Regions from separate parts of the Shewanella sp. 10N.286.52.C2 genome, predicted to be linked through region 3. Evidence: predicted binding sites of a transcription regulator. Region 3 holds the regulator's gene; each other region holds the start of a gene.

Region 1 (3,288 bases), on a different contig from region 3:
TTACGAGCGAGTGTCATTCTCTGTTCTAATAAGGCAAAGAAAGCGGTTTCGTCGCCCTTGGCTTCAATGGCGATTCTAGGTAAGTTTAAGCTGACAACACCTAAGTTGTTACGCCCTTCATGAATTAACTCACCATTTTCTTCATAAGTTCCTAAGAATGAACGACAACCCATTGGCGTTTTAAATGAACCAGTAACGCGTTCAACTTGTTCATAATTAAGAATATCTGGATACATGCGCATGGTGGCACACTCTAATGCTAACTTCTTCACATCGTAGTTAGCATCAGCAGCTTTATGATTTAGGCCATCACGAATAGCAAAAACCAGTTTTGGGAATACCGCTGTTTTACGGTTTTTACCTAGACCTGCCATACGTACTTTAAGAATCGACTTTTGAATTAAACGCGCTTCCCAGCACGAGCCTAAGCCAAAACCAAAGGTCACAAATGGCGTTTGGCCATTGGCGGTATGAAGGGTATTTACTTCATATTCTAAAGACTGGAATGCGTCGTAACATTCTTTTTCAGTTTGCGCCATGGCAAAGGCTTCAACATCTGCTACGCCCCACTCTTTACCGATAACCAACTGCTTTTGATAGCTCTTTTGAACGAACTCAGCTAATACTTCATCAATGCGGTTAATGGTGGTGCCGCCATAGATATGGCTAGCCACTTGGGCAATAATTTGCGCAGTTACTGCAGTCGCAGTTGAAATTGATTTAGGGGTATCAATTTCAGCATTACCCATTTTAAAGCCATGGGTTAACATGCCTGCTAAATCAATTAGCATGCAGTTAAACATTGGGAAGAATGGTGCATAGTCTAAGTCGTGATAATGCAGTTGACCTGACTCATGTGCAGCAACAATATCTTTTGGCAATAGATGCGACTTGGCATAATGTTTGGCCACGATGCCAGCAAGTAAATCCCGTTGAGTTGGAATAACTTTAGCGTCTTTATTGGCATTTTCATTTAAAATCGACGCGTCGCTTTGTTCAACCAAACCACGAATTTCGCAGTTCAATTTACTTTTGGCTTCACGGCAAATATCACGGTCGTGACGATACTCAATATAATGACGCGCAACCTCTTTATGAGGACCTTCCATTAATAAGTTTTCAACTAAAGCTTGTAAATGATGGATCTCAACTTCTTCATCGTTAGCAACTTGATCTCTAATCACACAAGCGACTGTTGAAGCATAGTCTTCATCAGCACTACCTGTAGCAGTTTCCATTGCTGCAACAATGGCATCCTTGATCCGCGACTCATCAAATAGAGTACGACAACCGTCCCTTTTAATTACTACAGGCATTACTTTTACTCCTTTTATGCACAGGATATAAACACTATATATCCACACATAATTATCAACAAACACAATATATGGTGCATTAGGCAATAATAGGCACTAAAAATCCATGATCTAGATCATGTTTTGATGAAGGGGAACAAAATGAAAAAAATTACTGCCAAGCTCAACACTATTTAGAAAAGTTGAACTTGACCAGGTTATAAAAAGCAGCTACTGAGTGCTGAAACGCCTATAAATAGATTGCTATTTATTACAGATTTAAACTGGTAATTGCAGGCTTATACGAATAGTTATCGCAGATTTATACAAATAGTTATCACAGATTTATACTGGTATATTGATGCTTAAACAGGTCATTTCAACCGTTAAAAATCAGTATGATTAAAGCAAAGCGCTTTAATTGGCGTTAATCATTTGGGCTAATACCAAGGGCTGCATAAATTAAATGCGCAGATTGGCGCACAGATTGACGGCCTGCTTCTATCGCTTCATCAGCACGATGAAACTCCATGGTACCGATATCAGCAAGCTGTGGCACTAAACACACATCCGGTGGATCGCCCATTAATCTGGCGCGTTTATGGCGCTGCTCTAAAATATCCATTGATTGCGACATCACCGCAATCATCCCAGGGTGAGATTTCGTGCTTGTGGAAAACTTTTCTGAAAAACTATTTATATACTCTTTACCTTTACCTAGCAGATCCATAAACGCCGACTCTGGCTCTTTGGCCACTAATTGCTTTTCAATTTCAGTGGGCGCACAGCTGGTCATTTGTTGAGGCAACATATGCATACTATTACGGCGGTGACCATTTAAGTCCACTGCAATCACTACATCAACGTCCATGGTGCGGCACATTGACACTGGCACAGGGTTTACCACTGCGCCATCCACTAACCAGCGATCATGCAATTGTACTGGGGGTAAAAAGCCCGGCATTGAACACGAGGCTCTTACCGCATGACGTAAATCGCCTTCTTTGAACCAAATTTCTTGGCCAGAATATAAATCGGTCGCCACTGCCGCAAACGGCTTTTGCAATTGCTCTATTTTTAGATCGCCTATTCGACCAGCTAAAACATCAAATACTTTTTCACCACTGATTAAGCCACCTTTGCGCCAGCTTAAATCCATTAAGCCTAAAACATCCCAACTAGAAAACCCACTCACCCACTCATGTAACTCTTCTAAATGATCATTAGCATAAGCTGCGCCCACCAGAGCCCCAACAGAGCAGCCAGCAATCTTTTCAGGGTGGATCCCCATGGCGGCCAGCTCTTTTATCACCCCAATATGAGCCCAGCCCTTAGCCGCGCCACTACCGAGGGCGATCCCAACACGAAGTGATGATTTATTTTCTTTTGAAGCCTTAGACATTTACCAAACCCTTAACCATTTTTGCACACCTAAGTAGCTTATCTTACGCTTAAGCTGTTGGCTATCAAGTCGCTTACACGTTATAATATCTGGCTATCATTTTTTAGGGGATTTACCTTTGTTATTTACCGATTTTTCTTTAGATAAACGCTTACTAGACAGTCTAAAGCATATGGGCATTTCTGAGCCAACAGAAATTCAGCAGCAAGCCCTGCCAATTGCCCTAGCGGGTAAAGATTTAATGGCATCATCTAAAACCGGTTCAGGTAAAACCCTGGCGTTTTTATTACCTGCTTTGCAGCGGGTAATATCGACTAGGGCCCTCTCTAAAAAAGACCCTCGCGTTCTGATTTTATTGCCAACCCGTGAACTTGCTCAGCAAGTCTATGGTCAATTACGTTTACTGGTTGCCAATACCCAATATAAAGCCATTAGTATTTTAGGTGGCGAGAACTTTAACGATCAAGCAAAATCGCTATCTCGTGACCCACACTTTATTGTGGCAACACCTGGGCGTATTGCCGATCATCTTCAACAGCGCCACTTATACCTAAATGGCTTAGAGTTACTGGTACTTGATGAAGCCGATCG
Region 2 (3,288 bases), on a different contig from region 3:
GCTCTGATAAATCTTTGATAGCACCAAGGTTTAATGCTGATAATGTACAAAGGGCAATTTCACCATTTGGATCATCAATATTCTTCAACGGTTTAGTTGGCAAAGCGATTTCTAAACAAAGGTTTGATTGCTTAATTGGCGCAACTTGCGGATCAAATGGGCTGTGAGTATTGCAGTGATCAACATTTTGAATGTAGATTCGGCCTGTTGATGCACGCTCTTGCATCATCAATGAAAATAATTCAACTGCTTTAATCTCTTTACGACGAATGCTTAAGTCAGCTTCATACTGAAGGTATAGACGTTCAAATTCGTCTTGATCAGCGAAGAAAGCGTCGTATAAACCTGGCACATCAGATGGGCTGAATAGGCTGATGTTTTGACCTTTGATTAAACGTTGGTACATCAATTTGTTTAGCTGTACACCGTAATCAAGATGGCGAACACGGTTGTCTTCAACACCACGGTTATTTTTAAGTACCAGTAACGATTCAACTTCTAAATGCCATAACGGGTAGAATAGGGTAGCTGCACCACCACGTACGCCGCCTTGAGAGCACGATTTAACCGCTGTTTGAAAGTATTTGTAAAATGGTAAGCAACCGGTATGGAATGCTTCACCACCGCGAATAGGGCTACCTAATGCACGGATACGACCGGCATTGATCCCAATACCTGCGCGTTGACTAACGTATTTTACAATTGAAGATGCGGTCGCATTGATAGAGTCAAGGCTGTCGTCACATTCAATTAATACACATGAGCTAAATTGACGTGTCGGAGTACGTACACCTGCCATGATTGGGGTTGGTAAAGAAATCTTAAATGTTGAAGCCGCGTCATAAAAACGTTTGATGTAATCTAAACGGGTGTCTTTTGGGTAACGCGCAAATAAACAAGCTGCCACTAAAATATACAGGAACTGAGCACTTTCATAAATTTCGTTAGTGACGCGGTTTTGAACTAGGTATTTGCCTTCAAGCTGTTTAACTGCAGCATAAGAAAAGTTCATATCGCGCCAGTGGTCAATATAACCATCTAAAATGGTTAATTCTTCTGACGTGTAATCTTCTAAAATATGCTTATCGTATTTGCCAAGTTCAACCAAGCGAGTGACTTGATCAACTAACTTCGGTGGCTCAAATTGGCCAAAAGCTTTTTTACGTAAATGAAAAACAGCAAGTCTTGCAGCGAGGAATTGATAATCAGGCGCTTCTGGTGAGATTAAGTCTGCTGCTGCTTTAATAATGGTTTCGTGGATTGCTTCAGTTGGAATACCGTCAAAGAATTGTAGATGAGAACGTAATTCAACTTCTGAGACTGAAACGTTTTTCAATCCTTTAGCTGCCCACTCGATAACGCGATGAATTTTGTCTAAATCGATTGTTTCGCGTTCGCCACTGCGTTTTGTGACTGTCATATTGCTGTTCATTAAAAAAGCCTTGATTGTAAAATAGTTTGCGTGATTTAAATTTTGGATCTTTTTTAATCGTCTCGTTTACGATCGCCATTAAATCACAATACGTTCCCTTGTAAGTTGATCATCCATAAGCACTAACAACGTAATATATCCAAGAAATACGAGTGTTATTTGAAGACCCAAAGCAGAAAAAGCCTTGTGTCTTGTTCTGATGTCACACACAAGATATGGTGTTTAATTAAAACTTACATACAAGATAGTGAGGTTTGGGGCGATTTGCAAGCAGCAATTTAGTGAATAAGTTGTGGATATCTTATGTATAGTGGCCAATGTTAGTGAAGGCTAACCTGCTAGGTCAAAATACACGATATTTTGTTGGTTAAGATTAATATTTAGCCGAAAAAAAACGTGAGCTCGATCGCTACAATATTCGGCGATCGATTGTTTTGTTAACAAAATTATTTGCTATTTATATTTAAGATTTGTTAAGGAAAGCCTGATGTAAGTCGGCAACCTTGCTGAACTGAAAATCACTCGGCCATTCATTGGGTTTATCTTGCTCTGACAAATAACCCCATAATGCGATAGCGCCTTTCATCCCAGCATTACGGGCGGCAATTAAATCCCTTTCAGCATCACCTATATATAGGATGTCCTGTGGCAGGCAATTAATTTGCTGGGCAGCAAGTAACATTGGCGCGGTATGTGGTTTGGAGTGCTGGGTGGAGTCACCACTGATAATCGCAGTGAGTTTGTGCTCGATGTTTAAGGCCTTAACCAATGGCCGAGTAAAACGGGCTTGTTTATTAGTAACAACACCATAAGGGATGTCACGTTGCTCTAATAACAACAGAAAATCATCAAAACCGCTAAATAATGATGCTTTTTCACCATTGACCCGTTGGTAATGCACTAACAAAGCTTGCTGAACTTCGATTTGTAACTCATGGGAAAGCTCAGGTATACCGGCTTTTACAAGCGCCAAACTACCATGGGAGGCAGCAGAGCGTAAGTTATCAATACTTTTACTAGCGATACCGCGCTCTTGCAAACTTAAATTTAATGCATGGACAAGATCTGGGGCTGTATCAGCTAATGTACCGTCTAAATCAAAGAGTACACCTTTAATCTTGTTCATAGTTATCCTAAGCGTGCTGAAGTTATTAGCGATTACTTAATCCGATTATGAATTAAGTGAAGGATTAAAGTAGTAATGTCACTGATTCACTGCAGTATTACTACTTTAATATTGTTCTACTATTTATGGCTGGCTATTAAAGATGACGATGTGATACTAATCAGCTTTTTGGGTGGCGATCATATAATTAACGTCAACTTTATTCGTGTACTTATATACACCCGTTAAAGGATTAAAGCTTATCCCAAGAGCATCACGGCAATGAAGCTCTGTTTGGTCAACCAAATTGATTAACTCAGACGGTTTAATGAACTTACTGTGGTCATGCGTGCCAACTGGCAGCATCTTTAAAACATATTCAGCGCCAACAATTGCTTGAATATATGACATCAGGTTACGGTTAATGGTTGAAAAGAACACATAACCGTTAGGTTTAATCATATCGCAGCATGCTTTAATCACTGATAATGGGTCAGGGACGTGCTCTAACATCTCCATGCATGTGACCACATCATAATAGCCTTGATGTTGCTGTGCATGTTCTTCTGCGGTCATGGTTTGATATTGGATATCGATGCCAGTTTCTAATGCATGCAGTTTAGCCACTTCAATTTGCGCTTCACCCATGTCTAAACCTGTTACATTGGCACCAATTTTAGCCATGCTTTCTGACAAAATACCACCACCACAACCGATATCTAATACTTGCTTACCAAAAATACCACCACTG
Region 3 (3,288 bases):
TAACAGGTAAAATTGACTACGCAGAAGTTGAGCGTTTAGCCGTTGAGCATAAACCCAAAATGATCATTGCTGGTTTTTCTGCTTACTCTGGGATCATAGATTGGGGCAAATTCCGCGAAATCGCTGATAAAGTAGGTGCTTACTTATTTGTCGATATGGCGCACGTTGCCGGTCTTGTGGCTGCAGGTATCTATCCGAATCCGCTACCACACGCACACGTTGTGACAACCACTACCCATAAAACCCTAGCGGGCCCTCGTGGTGGTTTGATTTTATCTGCCATTAACGATGAAGCTATCTATAAAAAACTAAACTCTGCAGTATTCCCAGGTGGCCAAGGTGGCCCATTAATGCACGTTATTGCAGCCAAAGCGGTAGCATTTAAAGAAGCATTAGACCCTGAATTTACCACTTATCAAGAGCAAGTGGTTGCTAATGCGAAAGTGATGGCGAAAACCTTCATTGAGCGTGGCTACAATGTTGTTTCTGGTGGCACCGATAACCACTTATTCTTACTTGATTTAATCAACAAGGATATCACTGGTAAAGACGCAGATGCTGCGCTAGGTCATGCAAATATCACAGTTAACAAAAACTCAGTACCAAATGATCCACGTTCACCGTTTGTGACGTCTGGTTTACGTATTGGCTCTCCTGCTATTACCCGCCGCGGTTTCACTGAAACTGAATCGGTAGAGTTAACTAACTGGATGTGTGATGTGTTAGATGACATCACTAACGAAGCTACTATTGAGCGCGTTAAAAACCAAGTGCTTGAATTATGCGCTAAGTTCCCAGTTTACGGTTAATGTCAACCGAGATTGATTAACATAGACAATGATCTATTTAACTAACGCGGATAATCTTTTCGATAAGGTTAACCTTGTAAAGTAAATAGGATAAACTTCAATGGTCGTAAGTACTCAGTGCTTACGGCCATTTTGTTTTTTATTTCAGGAGCGGATATGCATTGCCCATTTTGTAGCGCGACAGATACGAAAGTTATTGATTCAAGACTCGTGGCTGAAGGTCATCAAGTGCGCCGTCGCCGGGAATGTACTGAGTGCCATGAACGCTTCACCACTTTTGAAGGCGCCGAATTAGTCATGCCGCGGGTGATCAAGCAAGATGGCACTCGCCAACCATTTGATGAAGATAAGCTGCGTGGCGGCATGCTTCGGGCTGTTGAAAAACGCCCAGTTTCAATCGATCAAATTGAGCAAGCGTTAAGTAAGATTAAGTCCACTCTTAGAGCAACAGGTGAGCGTGAAATTGATTCGGCCATGATTGGTAATTTGATGATGGATCAATTGATGATCCTAGATAAAGTTGCCTATATCCGTTTTGCTTCAGTTTATCGCGCCTTTGAAGATGTTTCCCAATTCGGTGAAGCCATCGCCAAGCTGCAAAAATAATCTAGCTTATTTTTATTGCCGTCTTTAATTAATTGCAGTCTTACATTTGTTGGTATTGGCACTTTGTATTCTTGCCAATGATTAACCTTATTTAGCAGTTCTGAATTTTAATGACTGCTTTTTAGTTTCTAGAAGGTCTTTATGTCTCAGTGGTCAAAATGTGATATTGAAATGATGAGCCTTGCTATTTCATTAGCTGAAAAAGGCCGTTATACCACACGTCCAAATCCTAATGTGGGCTGCGTGATTGTCGCCAATGGCGAGATTATTGGTCAAGGCTATCATATTAAAGCGGGTGGCCCCCACGCAGAAATCCACGCCTTAAAAGATGTCGAAAATCGTCAATTACAACAGCTACTCCCTCAAGCTACAGCCTATGTCACCCTTGAACCCTGCAGTCATTATGGCAAAACCCCGCCATGTGCTAAGGCATTAATTGCAGCCAAAGTGAAGCGAGTGGTGATTGCGCAAATGGATGCGAATCCGCAAGTGGCGGGTAATGGCGTTAGCATGCTTGAAGCGGCAGGTATTAAAGTTGATGTGGGTTTGCTAACAGCTGCGGCAAGCCAACTTAATATCGGCTTTATGAAACGCATGACTACGGGATTACCTGAAATCACCATTAAGCTGGCAGCCAGTTTGGATGGTAAAACCGCGCTATCGAATGGGGTATCAAAGTGGATAACCGGCCCCGAAGCCAGAGCCGATGTGCAAAAGCTGCGCGCCCGTCATTGCGCGCTAGTGACTGGCGTTGAAACTGTGTTAGCTGACGACCCCTCTTTGAATGTGCGCTACGAGCAATTGGCTGGTGTACAAAACAGCCTTGCTGAGTCTGACCTTCAACAGCCTTTAAGAGTGGTGCTTGATAGTAAAGCAAGGCTGACTGCCGACTATAAAATGTTTACTATTGAAACGCCGATTTTGCTGGTGTCTTGTGTCGACTATCCAGCAGAAGTAAAACAAGATTTTAAGTCCCATGTTAGCTTTATCACAATAGCGGCTAATAACGATGGACGAGTTGATTTGCATGCTTTATTTACACACTTAGGCCAGCATTGTAACTCAGTATTAGTCGAGGCTGGTGCCAGCGTTGCTGGTAGTGTTATTCAAAGTAAATTAGCTGATACACTTTATTTGTACCAAGCAATGAAAATATTAGGCAGTCATGGACGCAATTTGATGCAATTAGACGACTATCAAACTATGGATCAGATTCCTGATGTACAATTAACGGATTGTCGCAGAATTGGTACAGACCAACGACTGATTTTAAAGCTTAATTCGCCAGCGAATTAACTAATGCAATTTTGTCTATCGGTCGATGCTAAGCGTGGCCCAAAAGATAACAAGTGAGTAAATATGTTTACTGGGATTATTGAAGCACTAGGTACATTAAGAAAAGTTGAGCGTAAAGGCGATGATATTCGTTTGACTGTAGCCAGTGGCAAGCTCGACTTAACCGATGTAAAACTGGGTGACAGTATTGCCACTAATGGGGTGTGTTTAACCGTAGTGCAATGTTTAGCAGATGGTTATGTTGCAGATATTTCTGCTGAAACCGTTGCCTTAACCGGATTTGCTAAATATAACGTCGGTCAAAAAGTAAACCTTGAAAAAGCGGTGACCCCAACGACCCGATTAGGCGGCCATATGGTTAGCGGTCATGTGGATGGTATTGCCACAGTGGAGCAGCGCCTTGTGCGTGGCCAAGCCATTGAGTTTTGGCTGGCAGCTCCCGCTGAGTTATCTCGTTATATTGCTCATAAAGGTTCGATCACCATTGATGGCGTTAGCTTAACGGTAAATGAAGTTGATCAGCACAGATTCAGATTAACCATAGTGCCTCACACTGCAGCTGAAACCACCTTATTAG

What was found. The regulator NrdR, encoded in region 3, represses ribonucleotide reductase genes. The targets are predictions, from matches to a motif close to AAACACNANATNTNGTGTTT.
Region 1: the regulator NrdR is predicted to act here: its motif matches at 1,377-1,396, upstream of nrdD (anaerobic ribonucleoside-triphosphate reductase).
Region 2: the regulator NrdR is predicted to act here: its motif matches at 1,637-1,656, upstream of nrdA (class 1a ribonucleoside-diphosphate reductase subunit alpha).

The regions. Positions count from the first base shown of each region.
Region 1 is NZ_MCTV01000017.1:92,685-95,972, reverse strand. Features, by position in the region: gene nrdD (anaerobic ribonucleoside-triphosphate reductase) at 1-1,316, opposite strand, end outside; gene rssA (patatin-like phospholipase RssA) at 1,723-2,697, opposite strand; gene BCU94_RS07930 (DEAD/DEAH box helicase) at 2,816-3,288, shown strand, end outside.
Region 2 is NZ_MCTV01000039.1:269,641-272,928, reverse strand. Features, by position in the region: gene nrdA (class 1a ribonucleoside-diphosphate reductase subunit alpha) at 1-1,432, opposite strand, end outside; gene BCU94_RS15010 (HAD-IA family hydrolase) at 1,896-2,564, opposite strand; gene ubiG (bifunctional 2-polyprenyl-6-hydroxyphenol methylase/3-demethylubiquinol 3-O-methyltransferase UbiG) at 2,715-3,288, opposite strand, start outside.
Region 3 is NZ_MCTV01000068.1:115,332-118,619, forward strand. Features, by position in the region: gene glyA (serine hydroxymethyltransferase) at 1-809, shown strand, start outside; gene nrdR (transcriptional regulator NrdR) at 966-1,415, shown strand; gene ribD (bifunctional diaminohydroxyphosphoribosylaminopyrimidine deaminase/5-amino-6-(5-phosphoribosylamino)uracil reductase RibD) at 1,557-2,711, shown strand; gene BCU94_RS18300 (riboflavin synthase) at 2,775-3,288, shown strand, end outside.